Regions from separate parts of the Paenibacillus sp. FSL L8-0470 genome, predicted to be linked through region 3. Evidence: riboswitches for the same ligand, from Rfam matches in the RefSeq annotation. Region 3 holds a riboswitch; each other region holds the start of a gene.
What was found. A riboswitch is a leader RNA that binds a small molecule or an ion and turns the genes downstream of it on or off. The one in region 3 is predicted to bind cobalamin.

Region 1 (5,674 bases), 990 kb from region 3:
GAAAAAAAGTTATGTTGCCCTCGATGTTCCCATCGCAGAGCTATCGCAGCGGGCGCTGGAGCTTACGGAGATTATTTACGGGGCTTTGCCGTATGATTTCCGCCGCAGGCTAGGGGTACTCACCTATGCAAACGAGCCAAAAAGCCGCAAATATATCGATCTTACCTTTGTAGAAAAAGGATCGCTCCGTCCCGGGGACCGCAGTATCGAGAAGGATTTTATCTTCGATCTGGCTTCGGGCCGGACCCTGAATGCCGATTTCGCTGACTCGCAGCAGCCTTATGCCGATCTGGTATGGAAAACGCTGAAGAACAAGGGCAGCTTAGATGACTTTGCCCGGTTCGCTGATTCGCTGCTGCCCGGTGAGAACGTGGACCGCAAGCTGCAGTTGGCGCTTTATAATGAGCTGGCGGTTTTTTATGAGATTGAGCAGGGCAATGAAAGCTTGTACACGGACAACAAAAATGCTGTGCTCAGCGGCCTGCTGTCCTACCTCAAGCCGGAGGGGGCGCTGGAGTCCCGGGTACGGCTGAACGATATGTTCCTGGAGCGCTTCGACCGTGAGTATGACCTGATCCGCAAAAAGGGGATTCCTCAGCCGGAGATTATGGAGCGTTTTATGGAGTATTTTGTGCTGAAGGGCCATAATTACCGGGTCAAAGTGGTCGATTATTTCATCAACGGTATGCTGAATGCCCGGTCTGCGGACCGGGATGATACATTGGCGGCGGCTTACACTATCATCGAGAGCAATGACGAGCTGAGTGCAGCTTTCTTTAAAAGAGTGCTGGCCCAGCCTATTTTCCGCAAGGCGCTGCTGGAACCGTATATGGAATCCCGGTTGGCTGCTGCAGCGCAATCGTCTGACATTTTACGGTTTGTCGCCCATTGGGGCCGGTTTCTTCCAGAGGCGCTGCAGCAGTCGTTTGTCCGTGATACAATCAGCGATTATTTGCTGGAGAAGCTGCAGCGTGACAAAGATCCGGTTGCGGCGGTGGCCTCGATTCATGACTCTGTAGAGAAGGCGGAAAAAGAGCGCCGCAGAGGCAGCGGGTTCAACCCTGAGGCGCTTTCGCTGCTGAAGGAGCTGATGGCGGCAGCGGACCGCTTCCTGCTGAACCGTGTATCGCTCAGCGAGCTGACACAGGAGCAGCTGCTGGAGATTTCGTTCCTGCGCTACCGGGATACGGCGGATTGGCAGCCGCCGCTTGATTCCATCAGCAGGCAAAAATCCAATGCGCTACGCGCTGCCTACCGCTGGTTCGGGGAGGAGAGTCCTGATGAGGAACTTTTTGCCGGATTGTCACCAAAGGAGCTGGATGATGTACAGCTGCTCGGACGGCGCTGGCTGAAGGAATCACGAAGTGTGGAGCCGTTCGAACGCTTGCCGCTCGCTTTCTATCACAATAGTGACCGCGAGAGCGGCCCGCTGGATTATGATGCGCTGCTGGATCTGGTCAAGCGCAAAGCGGACGGCGACAAAGAAACGGTATACCGTTTCCTGGCCTGGTCACAGAACAACCGGCTGTTCACGGTGTCGAAGAAGAAGCTATACCCGGGCTACCGCCGGGCGATTCTAAAGTATTTCCTGAACAGCGACCGTGAAGCCTTCAAGAGCAGGGATTTCCGCAAAAGCTATGTCTCCGCTGCTGGGCCTGCTCTGCAAAATGTATATAACGAAGCCCGCTCCCAGCTGGCTTCGCCGCTGGCGCGGTGGGTTAGCCGCAGCCGATTTCAACTCCTGATCTCCGGCTCCATTCTGGGGATCGTACTGATTGGCGTTATTATCGCCATCAGCCTGCTGCGGCCGGACAGCCCGGACACGGCTCTGCCGGAGGGCAGCGCAGCACCGGACGGCGGCCACCCGCCTGCTGCCGTGTATCTTAGCGGCAGCGGAGAAGGCGCGGGCAGCAGACTGGTATTCACCTTTGCTGACGCTGAAGAATGCACCGCCTTTACTCCGGCGGAGATCAGTGTAGCAGCCTCCGGTGGGGATCCGGAGGTCTACAAGGTCACGGCGACGTCGAGCCGGTGTCTCGCTCCGTCGCCGGATGCGGGGGCCGCCGGCATGAACGGCGGCAGTGGAACGGCAACGCCGGATGCGTCAGCCGGAACGGAAGCCGACGCGACCGGGAACGCGAACGCCGGAACGGAATCCGGCGCGACAGGGACCGCGAACGCCGGAACGGAAGCCGGCGCGACAGGGACCGCGAACGCCGGAACGGAAGCCGGCGCGACAGGGACCGCGAACGCCGGAACAGAAGCCGGCGCGACCGGGAACGCGAACGCCGGAACGGAAGCCGGCGCGACAGGGACCGCGAACGCCGGAACAGAAGCCGGCGCGTCCCCGGCTGTGTCATCCGCGCCTTCGCCGGGAGAGACCGGGGGAGCTTCGTACCAAGTCACTGTGGATCTGGAACCGGGGGCTAAGCTGGCCGAGGGCAACATGATCATCGCGGGCGATTATAAGCTGACTCTGCAGTCGGATCCAGCACTTACGGCAGCTCCTACACCGAGTGCACAGCCTACTGCAACTGCGACTGCAACGCCTACGGATGATGGCGGAGCAGCAACCGAGGCTCCTGAGTAAAGCGATATAAACAGACAAAAATCCTGAACCGCATGTTTTGCCCGGAGAGAGCAGGGCAGATGCGTGTTCAGGATTTTTCTTCTTTCACAGAGCTCCGGCGTTGGTTATGACGGATCACCCTGTAAAGGGATTCTCTCCCTCTAATGTGGAGTGTATATTGAAAATAAGTTGTATAAGACGATATACTACCGCTAAATTATCCGGTTGAGCCTTATGTGGCGTTTTACGAAATAATAGCGGGTGTAAATCCGCCTAATCCTTATTAATGTGGGAGTAGCCAAAACTTAGCGGGCATTTTTTCCGCTACTAATGATGAACTGCGTGCAGACAGGTTGGGATCAACGAAGAGTGTGTTTGATGCTTTCGAAAAGGGCTCAGCCGGCAACGGGCGGCATTGGAACAGCTTTTCTATAGACATACAAGGGAATAGTGGATATGATTATGAATATTAAAATTTGATAGTCTAGTGAAAAGGGTGCAGATTCTATCCAGTAGAATTTGCTTAAAAGGGAAGTCCGGTGCAAGTCCGGCGCGGTCCCGCCACTGTAAATGCGGAGCGACTCTTAAGGGTGCCACTGTCCTGTGAAGCAAGGACGGGAAGGCGGAGGGAAGCTGTGAAGCATAAGCCAGGAGACCTGCCTTTTTCTTGAACGTTTCTATTCTTCGTGGGGTAAGAATGCGGAACATTACAAATGGATGTGGTGGCGGAGCTTGAGCACCCCCGTGCTTCATTTGTATTCTTCCGAGGCCGCCCTTAGCAGGGGCGGTTTTTTTGAGGGATGAGGATGAAGTATAAGCCGGTGCTGTATGTTATCCTTCTCTCTCGCAGAAACGGCCCCGTCCTTTTGAAATGGACAGCATAGCCGTTTCTTCTTGTTGTCCGCTGCTTCACTATTTTATTCACGGAAAGAGGTTAACGATGAAGACTCTTCTCTCTGCCAAGTCCTTTATGCTTGGCCTGGCTTTATTGCTGGTTATTTCGATTCTGGGAACAGCGCTTGTTCCTTCAGGGCAAGTGTTTGCCGGGGCGGTCTCCGCTACCGCGTCCGGAGGAACGGAAAGTGTTACTGCTGCTGTGTATGCAGCAGACGAGTCTGGCGCAGAGCCGGCTGCGGCTGCATTAACAGCGAAGCAGCAGATTACCGTTGCCGGAGCGACCTATGCGGCTGCCGAGTATATGCTCAGCAGCGGCGTGACGTCAGAATGGCAGGCGGTTGGCCTCGCACAGGCGGGCTACAAAGTACCGGAAAGTTATGTCCGGCTGCTGGAGCAAAAGGTGCGGACAGCCAGCGGCAGCTTTGCCGCAGTCACGGATTATGCACGGATTGTGCTCGCGGTACAAGCCGTGGGGGCTGATCCGGCGAATTTTGCCGGAAACGGCTCTGAGCCGGGTTTTAATCTGGTTGAGCGTATCTATAACAGCGACAAAATGAGCGGCCAGACGCTGAACAATCCGGTCTATGCGCTGCTGGCACTGGATTCAGGCAATTATACTATTGGGGCGGATGCCAAATGGAGCAAAGCGGCGCTGCTCAGCGAGATCCTGTCCAAGCAAAATGCAGACGGCGGGTTCGCCTTGACTTCCGGGGCAAGCGAGCCGGATATGACGGCGATGGCTTTAACGGCCCTTGCTGCGCATAAGAGTGATCCGGCGGTTGCAACTGCCGGGCAAAAAGCAGTAGCCTGGCTGTCTGCTGCGCAGGACAGCAACGGTGGCTTTGGAGGCAGCAGCGAAAGCGCGGCACAGGTCATTATCGGCCTTGCCTCCTTCGGGGTAGACCCGGAAGGAGCAGAATTCACCAAGGGTGAAGCAGATCTGATAAGCAGACTGCTCAGCTTCAGTGTAGAGGGCGGCGGGTTTGCCCATAATCAGGGCGGAAATGTAAATGCTTTTGCTACAGAGCAGGGGCTGCAGGCGCTGGTGGCCTACACCCTGTACAGCGGGGGCGGAAACGGCAAGCTGTATGACTTCACTAAGCCTGCGGTTCCGAATCCGTTAGTGTATGTGCCCCTTGTAATTGAAGGGCCGCAGAACACGCTGGGAGAAGGGATGGCATATGCAGGCAATGTCCTCGAGGTGCTGGAGAAAGTGGCCGCCCAGAAGGGCCTTCCGGTTAAGAATGAATCGGGCAGCTATGTAACGGGAATCGGCAGTATCCAAGCCGGAATCTACGGCGGCTGGGATGGCTGGAAATATGCTGTGTCCCGGGACGGGGCATGGATTGATCCCGATGTAGGAATGAAGGATTTTAAACTTAAGGAAGCAGACCGGGTTCTCGTTTATTATGCGGGCAACGATACGCAGCTGGTGAATTCGCTGACGCTGTCCGCGTTGCAGCCGGGTGAGGAGGAGCCTTTCTCAGTCACGGTTACCCAGATAAAATGGGTATGGGACAATGCCACAAATATTTCGAGTCCTGTAACCTCAAGTGCATCTGGTGTGGAAGTGGCAATCGGAGACCGGAAGGCAACAACCGGTGAAGACGGCAAAGCGGTCTTTGCCGAAGGTGTTCCGGCAGGAGACTATACGCTAACCGTAACCGGTTATGTTGCGGACAATGCACCAACTATCGCTAAATATTCGCAAGCTGTAAAGGTAATCTCCAAGAATGTACCAGTTCATCTGTCGGTTGAAGGACCTGAGGGGCCGGTCGCTGAGGGAGCGCTGCAAGCATCCAACGCGCTGGCGGCATTGAAGAAACTTACGGCATCCGGAAATATTCCGCTGGAGATTACGGAGTCCTCCTACGGCAGCTATGTGTCGGGCATTAATGGGATTAAGAACGGAACCCATGACGGCTATTGGAACTTCCTGGTGTCGCGCGGCGGGAAATGGATCTACCCAAGCGAAGGCATGGGTGACTTCAAGCTGCAGGCACAGGACAAGGTGCTTGTCTATTTTGCCGGTGCCAACACGCAGGCAGTAAATTCCGTTACAGTATCTCCACCGCAGCCAAAACCGGGGGAAACGTTTAAAGTGACTGTTACCGGGGTGGAGTGGGTATGGAATAACACGACATTTGCTTCCGAACCGGTTGTTTCACCGGCAGCCGGAGTGAAGATAACCATTGGCGGTAAATCAGT
Region 2 (5,674 bases), 3.2 Mb from region 3:
TGAACCGAAGCAGCCGCAGGTGCTGAATCTGCCGCCCCTCCCTCAGAGAAGGTGTTTGTACTGAGTTGATCAGCTGCCGAGTTGTTGTCGTCGCCTGAACCGCAGCCCGCCAGCACAACTGCTAGAACCAATAAAAATAAAAAGTAATGCAGACCCCATTTTCGCATTCTCATTCCTCCAAAAGTGTAGTGGAATTTCAGCTTCTTCTATATAAACTACTCCGGCGAAAGGCCCTTTGATCTCTGAGTCTCTTCCGCGTTATTTATTTTGACGTCCCAAAAGCTGGAAGGTTGCAGGAGATTGGAGAATTCCGGACCTTTTTTGATGTTTATTCCCAAAAATAACAACGTTTACAGCGCAAACAGGATCATTCGAATACTGAATGATCCTGTTTGCGAAATCAGGCTTAATTTGCTACAATAATCGTGTCTGAAAAGACACAAAACACCAAAAACCCTCTATTCGCAAGGAATAAGGGCAGGGTTCTGTTCGGACAAGCTCCACCTTGCTGAACAGGACAAATCACAACGTTCTAATTATGTTGCCAATCCACTATAAGGGGAGGTGAACCCTCATGGCAAAAGACGTATTGTGCGCAGTGAACTCTTGCACCTATTGGGCAGAAGAGAACAAATGCAACGCTGAGTCCATTTTTGTAGCTTATCACAGCTCCAAAGAGCCTACACAGTCTGAAGAAACAGACTGCAAAACTTTCGAAAGTAAATAAGGTTAGACTTAGAAGGGACCCTCCACGGTTCCTTCTTTTCTGTTACCCATTCTATCAAGAATGAGAATTATTATCAAGTGTTTATGCTAAAAAAGATCGCCACAAAAAACCAATCCAGGGTGGTATACCCCGGATTGGTTTTTACAGTATATATAACGACCCTAGCTGGACTTCCTGGGGATATTCAGCCCCTACAGAACACTGGGAAAATGGGCGCCCGGTATAATGGACGAATCAGCGGCTGACCGCCCCGCTCTTCTCTCTGACAATCACGGCAGCCTGCACCATGTTGCGCAGCGCCGCTCCGGTTTCTTCCCAGCCCCGTGTCTTCAGGCCGCAGTCCGGATTAATCCAGAACTGTCCGGCATCAAGCACACGCAGCGCCCGCTCAATGGCCTGTGCCATTTCCTCTACCTTCGGTACACGCGGACTATGAATATCATACACACCAAGACCGATTCCCTTGTCATACTCCTGCTCTTCAAAGCTGACGATCAGCTCCCCATGGCTGCGCGAGGTCTCGATGGAGATGACATCAGCATCCATCGCCGAGATTGATCCGATCATGTCATTGAACTCACTGTAGCACATATGCGTATGGATCTGCGTGGTCGCCTTCACATGGTTGGTAGCGATACGGAAAGATCTTACCGCCCAGTTCAAATAATGCTCATGATCTTCTGCCTTTAACGGCAGGCCTTCACGGATCGCCGGTTCATCCACCTGAATCATCTCGATTCCAGCCTCCTCAAGCGCCTGCACCTCATACCGCAGGGCAAGGGCGATTTGGTTGGCCACCTGTTCACGGCTGAGATCATCACGGACAAACGACCAGTTCAGAATGGTCACCGGACCGGTCAGCATTCCTTTTACCGGAAGACTGGTGAGCGACTGGGCGTACAGACTTTCCTTCACGGTCATAGGGCCGGTAAACGCAACATCGGCATAAATGACCGGCGGCTTCACACAACGTGAACCGTAGGATTGGACCCAGCCCCCTTTAGTAAAGAGGTACCCTGCCAGCTTCTCGCCGAAGAATTCAACCATATCCGTCCGCTCAAATTCACCGTGCACGAGCACATCCAGTCCGAGCTCCTCTTGAAAAGTAATCGCATCTGCAATTTGCTGGCGGATAAATCCGTCATAGCGCTCCTGGTTCCAGACGCCCTTGCGCCATTTGAGCCGGGCCTGGCGCACTTCAGGCGTCTGCGGGAAGCTGCCGATCGTCGTTGTCGGCAGCAGCGGGAGCTGCCACTTCTGCTGCTGCACCTTTACGCGTTCCGCGAAGGGCAAGCTGCGGCTGTCCGGCAGCTTATCCAGGCTGCGCACCTGCTCAGCCACATCCTGCCGCCCGCGTTCCGGCAGGGCGCGGAACACATTCAGCGCCTCGCGGCTCTCGGCGAGCGCTGCGGCATAGACCTGCCCATCCTCTCCCGCCGCTGCTGCAATCAGACTCAGCTCCGCCAGCTTCTCGTCGGCGAAGGCCAGCGCCTGCCGTACCGCAGGCTTTAACTTATCCTCGCCTTGAACGGTTACCGGCACATGCAGCAGACTGGAGGATGGCTGGAGGATCAGCCGTTCGTCCGGCACATGGGACTTCAGCGCGCGGACCAGCTCAAGCTTGGCATCCAGATCGGAGCGCCAAATATTGCGCCCGTCGATAATGCCCGCTCCCAGCCATTTGTCGTCCGGCCAGCCCAGGCGCCGGATCGACGCCAGATTGACCCTGCCGTCATGGACGAAGTCCAATCCGATGCCCTGCACAGGCAACTCCAGCAGTGCTTCCAGCGGCTCTGCAGCTTCAAAGTAAGTCTGCAGCAAGACATGAAGTCCGGGCACTGCTGCAGCGATCTCTCTGTAGATCGTTCCCAGCAGTTCAACTTCTTCCGCGGTTAAGCCGGTTACGATAGCCGGTTCGTCGATCTGTACCCAAGCCACGCCTTCCTGCTGCAGCTCCTGCAGCAGCTGCACATACACCGGCAGGAAACGGGCAGCAACCTCTGCAATTTGATCGGCAGCGAATCCCTTGGAGAGCTTCAGGAAGGTATAGAGTCCGACTATAACCGGCTTGCCTTCAATACCCGCCTGCTCTTTGGCGAAACGGTAGGCAGCGAGCGGTTTGTTCTCAATCAGGCGGGGAGTCTGCCCGCCGATTTCCGGAACGATATAATGGTAATTCGTATTGAACCATTTAGTCATCTCGCAGGCAGGGGCAGCCGAATTGCCGCGCGCCATGGCGAAGTACAGATCGAGCGGAATGTCTCCGCCGTCGTAGGCATAACGCGGAGGAACAATGCCAAACATAGCAGCGGTATCCAGCACATGGTCATAAAAGGTAAAATCATTGACAGGAATCAGTGCGATCCCGGCCTGCTGCTGTGTCTTGAGGTGCTGAAGCTGAATACCGGCCATTTCCGCGCGGAAGGTTTCTTCACTGATTTTGCCGCTCCAGTAAGCCTCCAGCGTCTTTTTCCACTCCCGGTTCTTTCCGATTCTCGGATAACCGAGGCTGCTCGTCTTGATGTTGTTTGTCATTACAGTCACTCCCTTGTTTATAATAATTGCCTTAAGCTTTAGTTAATGATTTCAGTCGGTATCAATAATAAAGAGCGTCTTCCCCTAACCAGGCCGCAGGGAAAGACGCCCATGGGCTGCCAATGGGTAACGTCTTAACACCTCCCTATCTTCCGTAGGTACTGCAGTGCTGTTGAGACAGGCAGGTCTCCTGACTAGCGGCGTCGGCATCCATCAGCAAGTCTTCCCGGCGAAGTAGAGATGGCCAGTGACATGGGCTGCTATGAACTCTTCCGTTACAGTGGCGGGACCGCATCGGCTTGTCACCGAATTTCCCTATTAAGCCTCCGGGCCTTTCTGATGCTCCGGCTGGCGCCTGTCTCCGATATTTGCAAATTGTATTCATCCCGTAATCTGATGCCATCATACTGAATCCGATACCTTATCCGCAACAGAATTACGGGTATTCCCGTTATACACATTCCCTATAGCTGGCGCCGTGCAGGCTCATTTTGCTGCGATTCTGCCACACATTCCCTCACAGCCTCTCTTCAAGAAGCAGCTTCAGCAGAACGTTTGGTATACAGCATAAAGAACCGGCTGCACCGTCCTTGGTAAGGAGGTACAGCCGGTTCCTTTTCGATAAATGATAGCCATCAACGGGCTGTTTCAAACTGTATTTTAGAACCAGACGAGGTAGACTACCCCGGCAAGAACGAGACGGTAAATCGCAAACGGCATGAGCTTGATCCGGTTGATCAGCTTCAGGAAAAACTTCATAGAGAGCAGCGCGAACAGGAATGCACTAATGAACCCGGCAATAAAAAACGGCAGGGCATCCATCGTGAAATACTGCCAGTTCTTGACCAGTGAAATCAGACTCGCACCCGCCATAATCGGCACTGCCATAATAAAGGTGAAATCGGCAGCCGCACGGTGGCTCATACCCAGCAGCACTCCACCTGAGATGGTCGATCCGGAGCGTGAAAATCCGGGCCAGAGCGACAAGCATTGGATCAAACCTACCGATAGCGCCTGTCTATATGTAATTTGGTCAACACTCTCTGTCTTGATTTTTTTGGGGGCGAACCGGTCGGCAAAAATCATGAATATTGCCCCAATGACTAGTCCGATCAGGACCGTCGATGTCGAGAATAAATGCTCGTCGATGTAATCCTCGAACAGAAATCCGAGAATTCCTGCCGGAATAAGTCCCACAATGACCTGCGCCAGCTTCAGCCGGCCTTCCGTCTCCACCGGAGGTTGTCCTTCCGGCACCGCCGTCAGCTCCTTGCGGCTGAACCGCTTGAGACCCAGCAGGTCGATAAACCGGTTGCGGAAAATGATAACTACCGCCAGGATCGAACCCAGCTGGATGACTACTTTGAACGTGTTCGCCGCATATTTTCCGAGAAATTCCTGGGATTTCAGCCACATATCATCCACGATTACCATATGACCGGTCGAGGATACCGGAGCAAATTCAGTTAATCCTTCTACAATGCCCAGAATGATGGCTTTAATAATTGTTAACAGCTCCATATTGATCCCCTCCTTTTTGTTGACCTCCCCTATGAGAGGCTTTAAATAGTTCTGCGAAACCTGTGAATTTAATTAATCTGTGGTATCTACCGGTTTTCTACCGGACTGGCGTTTGCGGAAATAGAGCACACCACCCACAACAACTCCCACAGCAATCAATACGTAGACGACACTTGAGTAAGCTTCCATGTACACGCCAATATCCTCCCAGGATTCTCCCAGTGCAGCACCCAGCAGAATAAGCAGCACATTCCACCCCAGCGTCCCGATCGTCGTAAACAGCATGAATAACCCGAATTTCATCCCCGACATTCCTGCAGGAATGGAGATCAGACTCCGTACCAGCGGAATCATGCGGCAGAACAATACCGTCCAGTAGCCGTATTTGTCGAACCAGGCATCCGCTTTGCGGATATCCTTTCCGCTGATCCGGAGCAGTCCGCCCCAGCGGTCCACAATCCGTTCTAGTCTGTTCACGTCCAGCATCCGGCCGATCCAGTACAGCACAAGTGCTCCCAGCAGCGAGCCGGCCGTTGAGGCGATCAGCACGCCGGGGATGGTCATCCCGGAAGTGGTTGTCATGAAACCGCCGAACGGAAGGATTACCTCCGAGGGGATAGGCGGAAAAATATTTTCCAGGGCCAGCATCAGAAAAATGCCCAGATAGCCGAACTGTTCCATAAAATCGGTAATCCATGTTTTCATTTCGTGCTCCTCCGCGTTCAGATGAGATTTTTTTTGAGATTGCGCAAATAACGGCTGCGGATAAGGAAGAAGTATAACCCCTGCGCAGCCAGGTAGCCGATAAGCACCGCTCCCGTTTCGGCAGCGATGGACAGATAGAACAGCCGCTGCAGCGCAATAAAGGCGAACAAGCTGTGCAGGATGGCC
Region 3 (5,674 bases):
CAGGTACATTCACATCTGTCATAGTCGTAATCATTCTATTTAATTTCCCGCTTCAAAATGGCTTTGAACTCTTCTGCATTCCGGGGAGCAGCCTGCCCGGCAGTCAAACGGCCGGGCAGGCTATGCCATAAATCAGCGAGCAGCGGCAGGTCAAGACCGAGCGCCCGCAGGTCTTCCCCGTCTGCAAGAATATCCTCCGGCGATCCGGCTGCCCGGCAGATTCCTTTATCCAGCACAATGATCCAGTCCGCCCAGCGGTAGGCCAGATTCATATCATGCGTCGCCATGACCACCGTGGTGCCCTTGGCAGAAATGCTTTCAAGTCCCGCAAGCAGCTGTCTCTCGGAGAGCGGGTCCAGATAGGAGGTCGGCTCATCCAGCAAAATCAGCTCCGGCTCCATCGCCATAACCCCTGCGAGCGCCGTGCGCTTTTTTTGGCCCAGACTGAGCTGATGAACCGGCTTATCTTGCAGAGCCAGCAGATTCAGCTGCTCCAGCACTTCCAGGCAGCGCTTCTGAATAGCGGCCTCATCCATGCCTGTCCCCCGCAGCCCGAAAGAGATATCCTCGATAGGCGTACTAAGAATCAGCTGTTGCTCGGGGTCCTGAAAGACGAGGCCCACGCGGCGGCGCAGGGCGGCCAGCTCTTTTTTGGAATAGGCCAATGGGGTGCCGCCCTGCAGCACCCTGCCTTTCTGCGGACGCAGTACGCCAACCGCATGCAGAAACAAGGTTGATTTGCCGGAGCCGTTGTGGCCGAGCACTGCTGTTTTTCGTCCTTTGGGGATGGAGACAGTCAGCTCCCGCAGCGCAGGTTCCGCCGTGTCCGGATAACTGTAGGCGACCCCCTCAAAGACCAGGCTATATTCGTTATTCATTGCAATCTCCTTACTCTTGTTCAGTCTCCACTTCTACTCCTGCCGTTGGCTGATTCCTGCATCAGGTAATCACCTGCTCCGCAAGATCCATAACTGAGCGAGCAGCAACAGGGAAATACCAACGCAGGCCTGAACCGCGAATCTGCGCGGCACCGGGCGTGACACGTAAGGCGGCAAAATAATCTCACCCATGTACCCCCGGGTTATTAGCCCCTGCGACAGCCCATAGTAGCGGTGCATCGTATTGGCAAACAGCGAGCCCGCCATTCCCGCAACTTCCCGCAGTTTGGCCACCCGTCCTCTTCTGCCGCCGCGCAGCCGCCGCGCCAGCATCATTCCATGTGCTGTATCGCTCAGCAGGAACAGAAAACGGTACATAATCAGCATGAGCTCCAGTACGATCTGCGGCATGCGCAGCCTGCGGAGTACCTGCAGCAATTCTCCGAACGGTGTTGTAAATATGATAAAAAAGCAGCAGGTCAGGCAGGCCAACACACGCGCCAGCAGCAACCCTGCCCGGTGCAGCCCCTCCGCCGTAATGTATAGCGAAAGAGTCGAAGCCGGGAGCTGCAAGGACATTACCGTCTCACCGGCAGTTGGAAGGCCAATTTCAAGCAACAGGGCCGGCAGGCTCAGACAAAAGAACAAAAGTGCCGTACCAAACAGCAGGCCGTAGGCACGCAGCGGGATTTTGGCGTACAGGACGCACCACACACTCATCCAGCCGGCAACCACAAGCTGCAAGGCCGGATGAAGCGCATAGGAAAGGATGAACATGAACGCTGCGAACAGGCTTTTCCACATCGCGGGCAGCTGCCTCAGCGCATTGCTATAGGATAACGCATCAATTCTTCTGATCATTAAGCTTGCGCCGGTCCTGTCTGCCTTTCAGCAGGCCGATGGAATAGCCAATCACTCCGGCCCCGATCGCCGCCTGCAGCGCGAACAGCATGCTTTCCGTTTCGCCGGGCAGCTCCGTCAGCGGTTTGAACCAGGGCTCATAACCGGGATCAATCTCTGTAATTACACCCTCTGCGGCATCGTCAGCCCCGCCGAATTCCCCGTTCACCAGCAGCAGAGGCAGCACCACCAGCAAAATCACCGCCAGTAGCATCAACCCATTTTTCCACTTATTGCTCATCACAGACTTCCTCCCTTGGTTTGCCGTTTCAGCAGCGACAGCTCATTCGGACTGTAGGATTTCAGCCAGTTCCAGAGCAGCACGGTCAGCAGCCCCTCGCTGATGGCGAGCGGAATCTGCGTCACGGCAAAAATACCGCCGAACTTAATCAGAGAAGCCAGCACACCTCCGTCTGCTGCCGGAAAAGCCACTGCAAGCTGAACCGAGGTCACCACATACGTCATGAGATCGGCCACTGCCGCCGCCATAAAGACAGCCAGCTTTTCACGTCCATTCACCTTCATCAGCAGCTTATAGACCGCATACCCGGCAAAAGGACCGGCCACCGCCATCGAAAATGCATTCGCTCCAAGTGTCGTTATCCCCCCGTGTGCCAGCAGCAGCGCCTGAAACAGCAGCACAACAGACCCGATTACGCTCATCGGCAGCGGCCCCAGCATTACAGTACCAAGTCCCGTTCCTGTAGGATGGGAGCTGCTTCCGGTTACGGAAGGCATTTTGAGTGCTGACAATACAAAGGTAAATGCACCCGCCAGCCCAAGCAGCAGCTTCAGCTCCGGGTTGTCCTTGGTCATTTTCTTCAGCTTAAGGACTCCAAGGGCAAAAAACGGCAGAAATGCCCCCCACCAGAATACGGCCCAGCCTACCGGCAGAAAACCCTCCATAATATGCATCGCGTTGGCCGTGCCCGGCTCATTCAGCAAAAAATAAACGGTAAATCCGGCAATGAGTGCAGCAAAACTCCAAAACTTGCGTTTGTTCATGCTTTTCCCTCCATGGATTCGTCATTTTGTGCCGCATCAAATCAAAAACTCCCGCCCCGGGGGGTGGGAGTGCTATGTACGTCATCAGATATGTAAGAGATGGTGGTCCCGCTGCAACAGCGAAGAATTCGCAGAATTGTAATTTGGGGTAGCTGAAGCTGGCACTTGCTCTGCACCAAATCTTCAACATCCACCGTCTCCAAAAATGCATGCCTTCATCTCTTTAACCAATTCGTACACCGCTCCTATCCGCGTAGAGTCGTGGTGCGCGCAAACAAGGTAGGTCTCCTGGCTCGGGATCATAACGCCTTCCTTCGTCTTCCCCGGCTGTTTGCCGAGTGACATGCTGAAGTTCAGCTCTTCCTTACAGTGGCGGGACCGCTCGGGATTTGCACCCGATTCCCTGTTACCCCTTGTAGTTACAAGGGCACCTTGTCTTATCGCTAATTTATCCTGTACATTATAGTGGACTTCGCCGGGGGGTGTCTGTGATAAAAGTGGAGCGGCAAAGTTCTCCAGCACACCATCCGGTGGACCCTACGGGTTGTAAGAAATTCATTTAAGTAATATAATCATTAACTATATAACTTGAATCCGGAGGCGTACCCAGAAAATGAAACTTGATCTTACCGAAGATTCCCTGCCGGTGTACGAGGCGCTCTCAAGCGCTGTACGTCTGCGAATGCTGCAGCTGCTCGCTGTTCAGCCCATGAACGTAAAGGAATTGGCGGGAGCGGTCAAGCTGAGCAGTGCCATTATGACAATGCATGTGCGCAAGCTGGAAACGGCCGGACTGATCCGCACCCATATGGCCCCCGGACGAAGCGGACTGCAGAAGATTTGTTCTCTTGCCGCTGAAGGGGTGGAGATTATCTTCCCACTCCAGGCCAAAGCAGAGCGCAAGGGTCACAGGAAAGAAATACCGGTCGGACATTATTCCGACTTTGAGATAGAGCCCACCTGCGGGCTGGCCACTACCGAGCATATCATCGGCAGCTTCGACGATCCGCGTTATTTCTGGGATATGGAGCGGATGAATGCCGGAATTCTCTGGTTTGGCAAAGGGTATGTCGAATACAAAATACCCAACTTCCTGTTATCCAGCCAACAGCCGGAGGAGCTCATCATTACGATGGAGATAGCCTCCGAAGCACCGTCAACCAATAATAACTGGCCTTCGGATATTGCATTCACGCTGAATGGCCAGAAGCTAGGGTATTGGACTAGCCCAGGCGATTACGGAGACAGCCCGGGGAAATATACCCCTGCCTGGTGGCCCGCGTACACCAATCAATACGGCCTGCTCAAGCAGCTGCGCATTACTCCAAAAGGAACCTATATGGACGGCTTAAAACTCTCCGACATTACGCTGGAACAGGTAGCAATCCGCAACAAGCAGTGGACCTTCAGGCTCTCGGTGGAAGAGGATGCCGAACATATCGGCGGGCTCACCTTATTCGGCAAAGGCTTCGGCAATTACAACGAGGATTTGGTCGTAGAGCTGTTCTATACCGATGGATTCAATAGTGCTGACGCGGATAAAACGGATACAGCAGCAAGGACTGACAATGGGAATGGAACAGTTTCCTAATCAAGCGAAGCCTTCACTGTAAAGTCCGCACATATATTCTTCTCTTCTCACATAAACGCCCCCATCCCTCGCGGTATTGCATCCACGAGTGATGAGGGCGTTTAAAATTTCAGTATGCCTGGGAATCCATGGGCTTCTTTCCGGTATCACAGCCAATGGACGCTTCCTCTGTGACAAAGGTTCTCTAACGGCTTGGCGGAACGCTACTCCGTGACCGGACTCCACAAACCGCCGCCCGGCAACGGACAGCCACGCTCCTTCAACTTGGCCACGACCGGAATGATACAACCGCAGGCCGTGCATGTTACGCCATCCTGGAGCTTCGGGCAGGCTGAGCAAAGGGCAACCCGCTGCCTGTATACTTCATCTGGAGCAGTGTTGTCCGGGGTGAACATTGATGAAGCCAGAATCCGGGCAATCTGGGCATCCGTCACCTTGTACTCTTCCCGGCAGCCCTTGCAGGTCGATAAAGTACTCATATCGTATGCTCCTTAAGCCTTCGGGGTAATTTCCAGCACGGTCACCGACATCGGAGGCAGCTCAACGTTTAGCTTGTCGCCTTCCAGCTTAAAGCCGGTAAACGGCTGTGGCGTCACTGCCTCCGGCTGGCTAAATGTATTGTGGGCATCAATTGCTGTTCCGGCCAGCGTCGTTCCTGTAATTTCAACCTCTTCCCCGGCAAGCCCGCGCAGCTCCAGCGGAAGCGATGCTGCTGCAGCATGATTCAGGTTGCACAGGCTGACATGAATTACACCCTCCGCCGTAATGGAAGCTGAGGCCGAGACTTCCGGAATCTCGCGGCCTTCAAAGCTATAGGTGCCACTCTCCAGCGAAAGATCAAGCAGCTCCGCATCCTGATGCACCTTGTACATGTTGAATACGTGGTACGTAGGAGTCAGCAGCATTTTCTCGCCTTCCGTAAGAATTACAGCCTGCAGCACGTTGATCGTCTGGGCAATATTCGCCATACGAACGCGGCCGCTGTGCTTATGGAAAATGTCGAGGGTCACACCGGCAACCAGCGCATCACGGATGGTGTTCTGCTGATAGAGGAAGCCGGGATTGGTTCCAGGCTCAACATCATACCAGGTTCCCCATTCATCGACAATGAGGCCCACACGTTTCTCCGGATCATATTTGTCCATAATCACGCTATGACGGGTTACCAGCTCATCCATGCGTAGTGCCTTCTCCAGCGTAGAGAACCATTCGCCGGTTTCAAATCCGGTAGCTGCCCCCTTCTGTTCCCAGGCAGGACCCGGAATGGTGTAATAATGAAGTGTGATGGAATCCATATAGC
Region 4 (5,674 bases), 1.5 Mb from region 3:
GTTGGCGTTGCAGCCGTCATGTAAATGTTGCTCATCGCCCAGTAGGCTTCTTTAACCAGATCCAGACGTTTCTCTTCCGGCTCTGTGTGCATGAGGAACATGGCGATAATCATATAACGCTCCTGCGGAAGCTCCATCACACGCCCGTCAAAGTCATGGGCCAGGTAACGGTCTGACAATGTAAGCAAGCCGATGTAATCGAACAGCAGGTCGCGTGTATGATCAATGCAGCCGCCAAGCTCGGCAATCTGTTCTTTGGTGTAGTGGGTCAGAAGCTCTTCACGGTAGATGCCTTTCTTCACCAGATCGGAAATCAGCGGGTACAGCTCGCCGTATGGCTCATCCGGGTAGGCTTTATAGCGGCGGTTAACCGCGGCTTTTTTGTATAGGGTCGTCAAAAGCGAGCGGGCAGCAGCAAACTTCCAATCCGGTTCTTCTTTGGTTACGAGCTCAAGGGCGCTCATGGTGAAGGCGCTGCTGATTTCCTCTCCGCTGACCTCGCTCCGGCGAAGCTTGGACTGCACCCCGCGCAGCAAGGTTTCTTTGCTTAATTGCTCAAGGCCGTTCAGGATACGGTCGGCGTAAACGGAGAGGCGGATTTCATCAAAAGCCAATTGGCGGTTGTCGGGTTTCACTACGAGTTCTGGCATAGGGGATTCATCCTTTCGTATTTGGGTTTAATTTTCAATATTAAAAATTGATATATTATAGCGCAGAAAGCGGCCAGGAAATGGCGGCTAAGCCGACATTTCAAAGCTGCCTTCGAAGCAGGCGATAGATCGTATCGCGTGCTGGAATCCGGGTCTGCGGAAAACAGAAGCTTAAAGTATACCATGAAATTTATATTTCCAAAAAGCTAAAGTACAGCAGGCTGCCAATGGATGACTTCCTTGCCGGCAAGGCTGGCCGGAATGTCGATAATCCGCTGGTTGCTGCTTCCCCGGTAGGGAAGGGTAGTATCTTTAAGCTCTTCTACAAATCGTCCGTCAATCACTACATGGCACAAGGCCAGCAGATTCCATTCCGGCGAGCCCGGAGAAGCCGTCAGCTCTTCATACGTATAACCGGTATAAATCCAAATTGAGAAATCCGGCAGCACAGCGCGAAGCTCATGAATGAAGCCCGCAGCCTCTTCTGCCGAGAAAAAAGGGTCCCCGCCGGCCAGCGTCAGGCCGTCCAGCAGCGGATTAGCGGCAATTTCGGCAATAATCTCACGCTGCCGCTCCAGGGTGAACACTTCACCAAAATTGAAATTCCACGTTTTCGGATTGAAGCAGCCCGGGCAGCGGTGGCGGCAGCCGCTGAGGAAGAGGACGGCCCGCATGCCCTCTCCCTCATTAATTGATTCCGGGTAGTAGCCGCAAATATTCATAGATGCTTGAGGCGGTCTCTTACTTCGGCCTGCTTGGCGGCGTTGAAGCGGGTCTGGTAATCGCCGGTCAAATATCCGGTTACCCGGCGCAGGCGGCGGATATGGGTGTCATGCTCATGCGCGCCGCAGGAAGGGCAGTTCGTGCCGATAACCCCTTCATAGCCGCAGCCGGAGCAGCGGTCAATCGGGTGGTTAATGCTGAAATAACTGATTTCCTGCTCCAGCGCGTAGCGGATGATTTTGACAAAAGCCGCCGGGTTGCTGCGGGCATTGCCGTTCAGTTCCACATAGGAAATGGCTCCGGCGTTGCAGTACTCATGGAAAGGGGCCTCAAGGCTAATCTTCTTGGCCGCACTGAGCTCGTAATACACTGGAATGTGGAAGGAGTTCGTATAATATTCGCGGTCGGTTACGCCGGGAATAGAGCCAAGCACCTTGTGGTCCACCTTGGTGAATTTGCCGGACAAGCCTTCGGCAGGTGTTGCAAACAGCGTGATGTTAAGATTGAGCTCTTCGCTCTTGCGGTCGCAGTACTCGCGCATATGGCGGACAACGGCGAGCGCTTTGGCATGGACTTCCATGTCCTCGCCATGATGTTTGCCGTACATGGCCTTCATGCACTCCGCCATACCGATGAAGCCGAGCGACAGACTGCCGTGCTTCAGCAGCTCGCCTACGCTGTCCTCGGGAGCAAGCTGTTCGCCGCCTTCCCAGACACCTTCGCGCATCATGAAATCGGAGGCTTTGGCTTTCTGGGCCGCTTGAATCCGGAAACGGTGCAGCAGGCCTTCCAGTGCAATATCCATATAATGATTCAGGTCGTCGTAGAAGCCTTCCTCGTCGGGAGCAAGACGGCGGCCTGTTACAGTGCCGTGAGCGAGGCCCAGACGGACCAGATTCAGGGTGTTGAAGGACAGATTGCCTTTGCCGGAGCAGTGATTACGTCCGAAACGGTCGCCCAGTACCCGGGTGCGGCAGCCCATCGTAGCAAATTCAGTGTCCGGGTCAGCCGGATCATAGTACTGCATGTTGAGCGGAGCATCCAGATTGGCAAAGTTCGGATACAGTCTGCGTGCGGAACATTCGGCTGCTTTGAGGAACAGCTCATAGTTCGGATCGCCCTGCTGCTGGTTGACGCCCTGCTTGCATTTGAAGATTTGGATCGGAAACACCGGTGTTTCTCCGCTGCCGAGGCCGTTCATGGTGGCGGTCAGCAGGGAGCTGATCACAAGCTGGCCTTCGGGGGAGATACAGGTGCCATAGTTGATGCTGGTAAAAGGAATCTGTCCGCCGGAACGGCTGGACATCGTATTGAGATTATGTATCATACTCTCTGCTGCCTGCAGTGTTTCGCTTTCGGTCTCTTTCTGCGCAAAGCGGAAGGCGCGAGGATACTGCTCCGCCAGATCGCTGCGGCTCATCGAGATTTCGCCGAGGTGATCACCGGCTTGTCCTTCTTCAAAGTACTCCAGTCCCTTGCGGAACAGCTTGGCGAAGGATTTGGTCACGTACGGGGCAAGATCATAATCCAGTTTATTGGCGGATACGCCGCCGTATTGGGCATTTTGCTGGGATTGGAAAATAATCGCCACCAGCGACATTGCGGTCATAATCGAGTTCGGAGGACGGACACTGCCGTTGCCGGTATTGAAGCCTTCGCGGAGAAGGCGCTCAAACGGGATAAAGATGCAGTTGGTCGTTCCGATGGCGTATTGATCCAGATCGTGGACGTACACGACATTATCCTGAATGGCCTGCACGAGCTGTGGCGGCATCGTGAAGTTGCGGGCATACCACTTGGAATATTCACTGCCGAATTTGCTCATTTTGCCGGAGAAGCTTTCTCCGTTCAAATTGGCATTCTCGCGCAGCAGATCCAAATCCCGGCTGTCGATAATATCCCGTCCCAAATGAATAACTTCCTCCAAAAGAACTTCCTGTGCAGCTTGTCCACCGTTGTACCGTTTCTCCAGCAGCGTCATTGTCTAGCTCTCTCCCCTCGGTATAGTAAGAACGAAGTATATACTTCCTGATAGCAGTAAAAAAGCATCTCCCGCCGAAGAGGCGGAAAATGCCCGAATGCGTACGAAATATCCTTACAAGGATATTTGCCGGTTGTCTTGATGAACATACAAGCAGGGGACAGGGGTAATCTCTGTCCTGTTCTTATATATTCCGCAGAAGCCGATACCTGAGGGCGATAACGGTTTATAGCCCTCAGGTATCGGCAGCCTTGGCTCCTTAAAACACGGGAAGGCTATGTCTGCTTGTGCAGGCCGCATTGCGGACACCTCACCTGGTCCTCGCAGGCATGAATGATGGTGTCGGCGAAACAGGCAGGTCTCCTGGCTTCCGGTGAATCCTCCGGCGCCTTCCCGAGAGCTTTGAGGCCCCTCAGTGGCTATTGCCGGTAGACGCTGCTTGACGGGCTTCAGAAAGCCTGCAGGCATCCGGTTACAGTGGCGGGACCACAGCGGATTTGCACCGCGTTTCCCTATTAAGCTTCAGCTCGCTTGAAAGAGCGAAACACCTGTTTCCACTATATTTTGTTGTCGTTAGATAAAAATAACCCAATATGTTGTGTTTGTAAACCATTTTTTGAAACTCCGCGCGGGGAGCGGGTTCTGCGGTTTTACTCACAAATGATCCACAGTTAGTCCACAGGTAATCCACAAGTTGGGTGCAAAAAGTGTCTGGATAAAGTCATAAATTGTCTTAAAAGATGCCACAAAGAGTCCATAAATATTGTGAGCGTGACACTGGAATGCCTAATGAAGAAATATGGGGGACGAAGGGTTACGAATGGTGGGGGTTAGCGGTTTGTGGGTGTGCGGCGGAGTTGCTACAATAAGAACAGGCCGGAGACATATATCAGGAACTTTAGGTTTATAGTCCGTAATAAGGTCGCGCGAGGAAATTTCCAATAAAGGGTTTTATTTACAGCATATTAAGGAGGGATTCAGAATGGCAATTGGCGAAGTAACCGTAATTCCAATCGGCACAGGCAGCACGAGCCTGAGCAGTTATGTGGCCGATATGCAGCGTGTGCTCAGGGGAGTGGAAGGGATCACTTATGAGCTTACATCTATGGGGACGATTATCGAAGGACCGATCCCGCGGATTCTCGCTGCCGTAGAAGCGCTGCATGAGTCGCCTTTCGCTGCCGGGGCACAGCGGGTATCCACGTCGCTGAAGATTGATGACCGCCGCGACAAGCCGTCTACAAGCCGCAGTAAGCTGCAATCCGTTGAACGCAAGCTGCAGGAGAATTGAAGCCCGGATGTTGTGAAAAAAGGTTGCGTTTTTGGCTGAAAGTTGTATAATATTTTTTGTTTGACAGAAAAAATGCTTTAAGCTGGTGTAGCTCAGGGGTAGAGCAACGCACTCGTAATGCGTAGGCCGGGGGTTCAATTCCCTTCACCAGCATCCCAAAAAAACATACGCGGCGCGGCTTCTTGGAATTTCGGGGGGGCTGCGCTTTTTTTTTGATTTTTCTACCATTCTTCTTATTTTTACCCGAGTAAAGGGGTGTTTCTGAGTCGCGCTGACCTCAATTGCCAGGCAGATAATTGTTTATTACTTAAATGTAGACTACGTACTCTGCATATTGTGTAGGATAAGAAGATTTTGGGCACGGGTGGCAGCACCGATAACAGAATGAATTCAAGGAGCGTACATAATATAAAGATATAAAGTTTTGTTTTGAGTCAATTTCATAACTCGGCATAAAAAAAGCCAACAATCGCTGTGTGATAAATAAATTTGCGAATTAACAAAAAACCGCTCTATTAAAAGGGCGGTTTCTCATGGCATATCAATTCTACATTACTAAACTCCTTGAAAAAATTATTTTACCCCACTGTACTCAAACTGGCGAAGGCATTTACCAACCGCTACACCTAGAAACAAGTGTAATTTAGCTTCGCTCAATTGGAATGAATACACCTAAAATTTCACATGGAAATTTAGAAGCCCGGTATCCTAGGGAGAGGGGATGTGCATGATGGCTTTTATAATTTTTGTTAATATTTAATAATATACCATCCGCTAAATGTAGAATAATTCAGACCATTACCATAATTGCGATTAGCTGTTTGCGGGTTGCGAATTGAAATTCCGCTTGCATCTCTAAAATCAATTGCAGTTAAGCCTCTTTTGTGTGACCAGCCGCCGTCAGCATCTTGTCTATACCAGTGATAATCATAATTAGGAGCAATTACTAATGCTACTTTGTACTCCCGATAACCTGGAACTTCACTATAACTAGAACTACGAATAGATTTACTCAGGTAAGGCATATCA

Region 1: another riboswitch for cobalamin. It lies ahead of NST99_RS04730 (DUF4430 domain-containing protein); the one in region 3 lies ahead of NST99_RS09205 (energy-coupling factor ABC transporter permease).
Region 2: another riboswitch for cobalamin. It lies ahead of metE (5-methyltetrahydropteroyltriglutamate--homocysteine S-methyltransferase); the one in region 3 lies ahead of NST99_RS09205 (energy-coupling factor ABC transporter permease).
Region 4: another riboswitch for cobalamin. It lies ahead of NST99_RS02295 (anaerobic ribonucleoside triphosphate reductase); the one in region 3 lies ahead of NST99_RS09205 (energy-coupling factor ABC transporter permease).

The regions. Positions count from the first base shown of each region.
Region 1 is NZ_JBBOZM010000001.1:1,019,871-1,025,544, forward strand. It holds gene NST99_RS04725 (GAP1-N2 domain-containing protein) at 1-2,590, shown strand, start outside; cobalamin riboswitch at 3,047-3,247, shown strand; gene NST99_RS04730 (DUF4430 domain-containing protein) at 3,510-5,674, shown strand, end outside.
Region 2 is NZ_JBBOZM010000001.1:5,177,363-5,183,036, forward strand. It holds gene NST99_RS23745 (DUF4349 domain-containing protein) at 1-167, opposite strand, end outside; gene NST99_RS23750 (DUF1540 domain-containing protein) at 575-727, shown strand; gene metE (5-methyltetrahydropteroyltriglutamate--homocysteine S-methyltransferase) at 962-3,262, opposite strand; cobalamin riboswitch at 3,426-3,636, opposite strand; gene NST99_RS23760 (undecaprenyl-diphosphate phosphatase) at 3,923-4,783, opposite strand; gene NST99_RS23765 (DedA family protein) at 4,856-5,488, opposite strand; gene NST99_RS23770 (ABC transporter permease) at 5,506-5,674, opposite strand, start outside.
Region 3 is NZ_JBBOZM010000001.1:2,013,659-2,019,332, reverse strand. It holds gene NST99_RS09220 (energy-coupling factor ABC transporter ATP-binding protein) at 36-878, opposite strand; gene cbiQ (cobalt ECF transporter T component CbiQ) at 948-1,739, opposite strand; gene NST99_RS09210 (energy-coupling factor ABC transporter substrate-binding protein) at 1,723-2,019, opposite strand; gene NST99_RS09205 (energy-coupling factor ABC transporter permease) at 2,019-2,783, opposite strand; cobalamin riboswitch at 3,045-3,233, opposite strand; gene NST99_RS09200 (ArsR/SmtB family transcription factor) at 3,397-4,374, shown strand; gene NST99_RS09195 (DUF6171 family protein) at 4,578-4,853, opposite strand; gene NST99_RS09190 (alpha-N-arabinofuranosidase) at 4,866-5,674, opposite strand, start outside.
Region 4 is NZ_JBBOZM010000001.1:498,094-503,767, forward strand. It holds gene NST99_RS02285 (ribonucleoside-diphosphate reductase subunit alpha) at 1-650, opposite strand, end outside; gene nrdG (anaerobic ribonucleoside-triphosphate reductase activating protein) at 857-1,372, opposite strand; gene NST99_RS02295 (anaerobic ribonucleoside triphosphate reductase) at 1,369-3,354, opposite strand; cobalamin riboswitch at 3,691-3,921, opposite strand; gene NST99_RS02300 (MTH1187 family thiamine-binding protein) at 4,337-4,645, shown strand; tRNA gene NST99_RS02305 (tRNA-Thr) at 4,727-4,798, shown strand; gene NST99_RS02310 (hypothetical protein) at 5,395-5,674, opposite strand, start outside.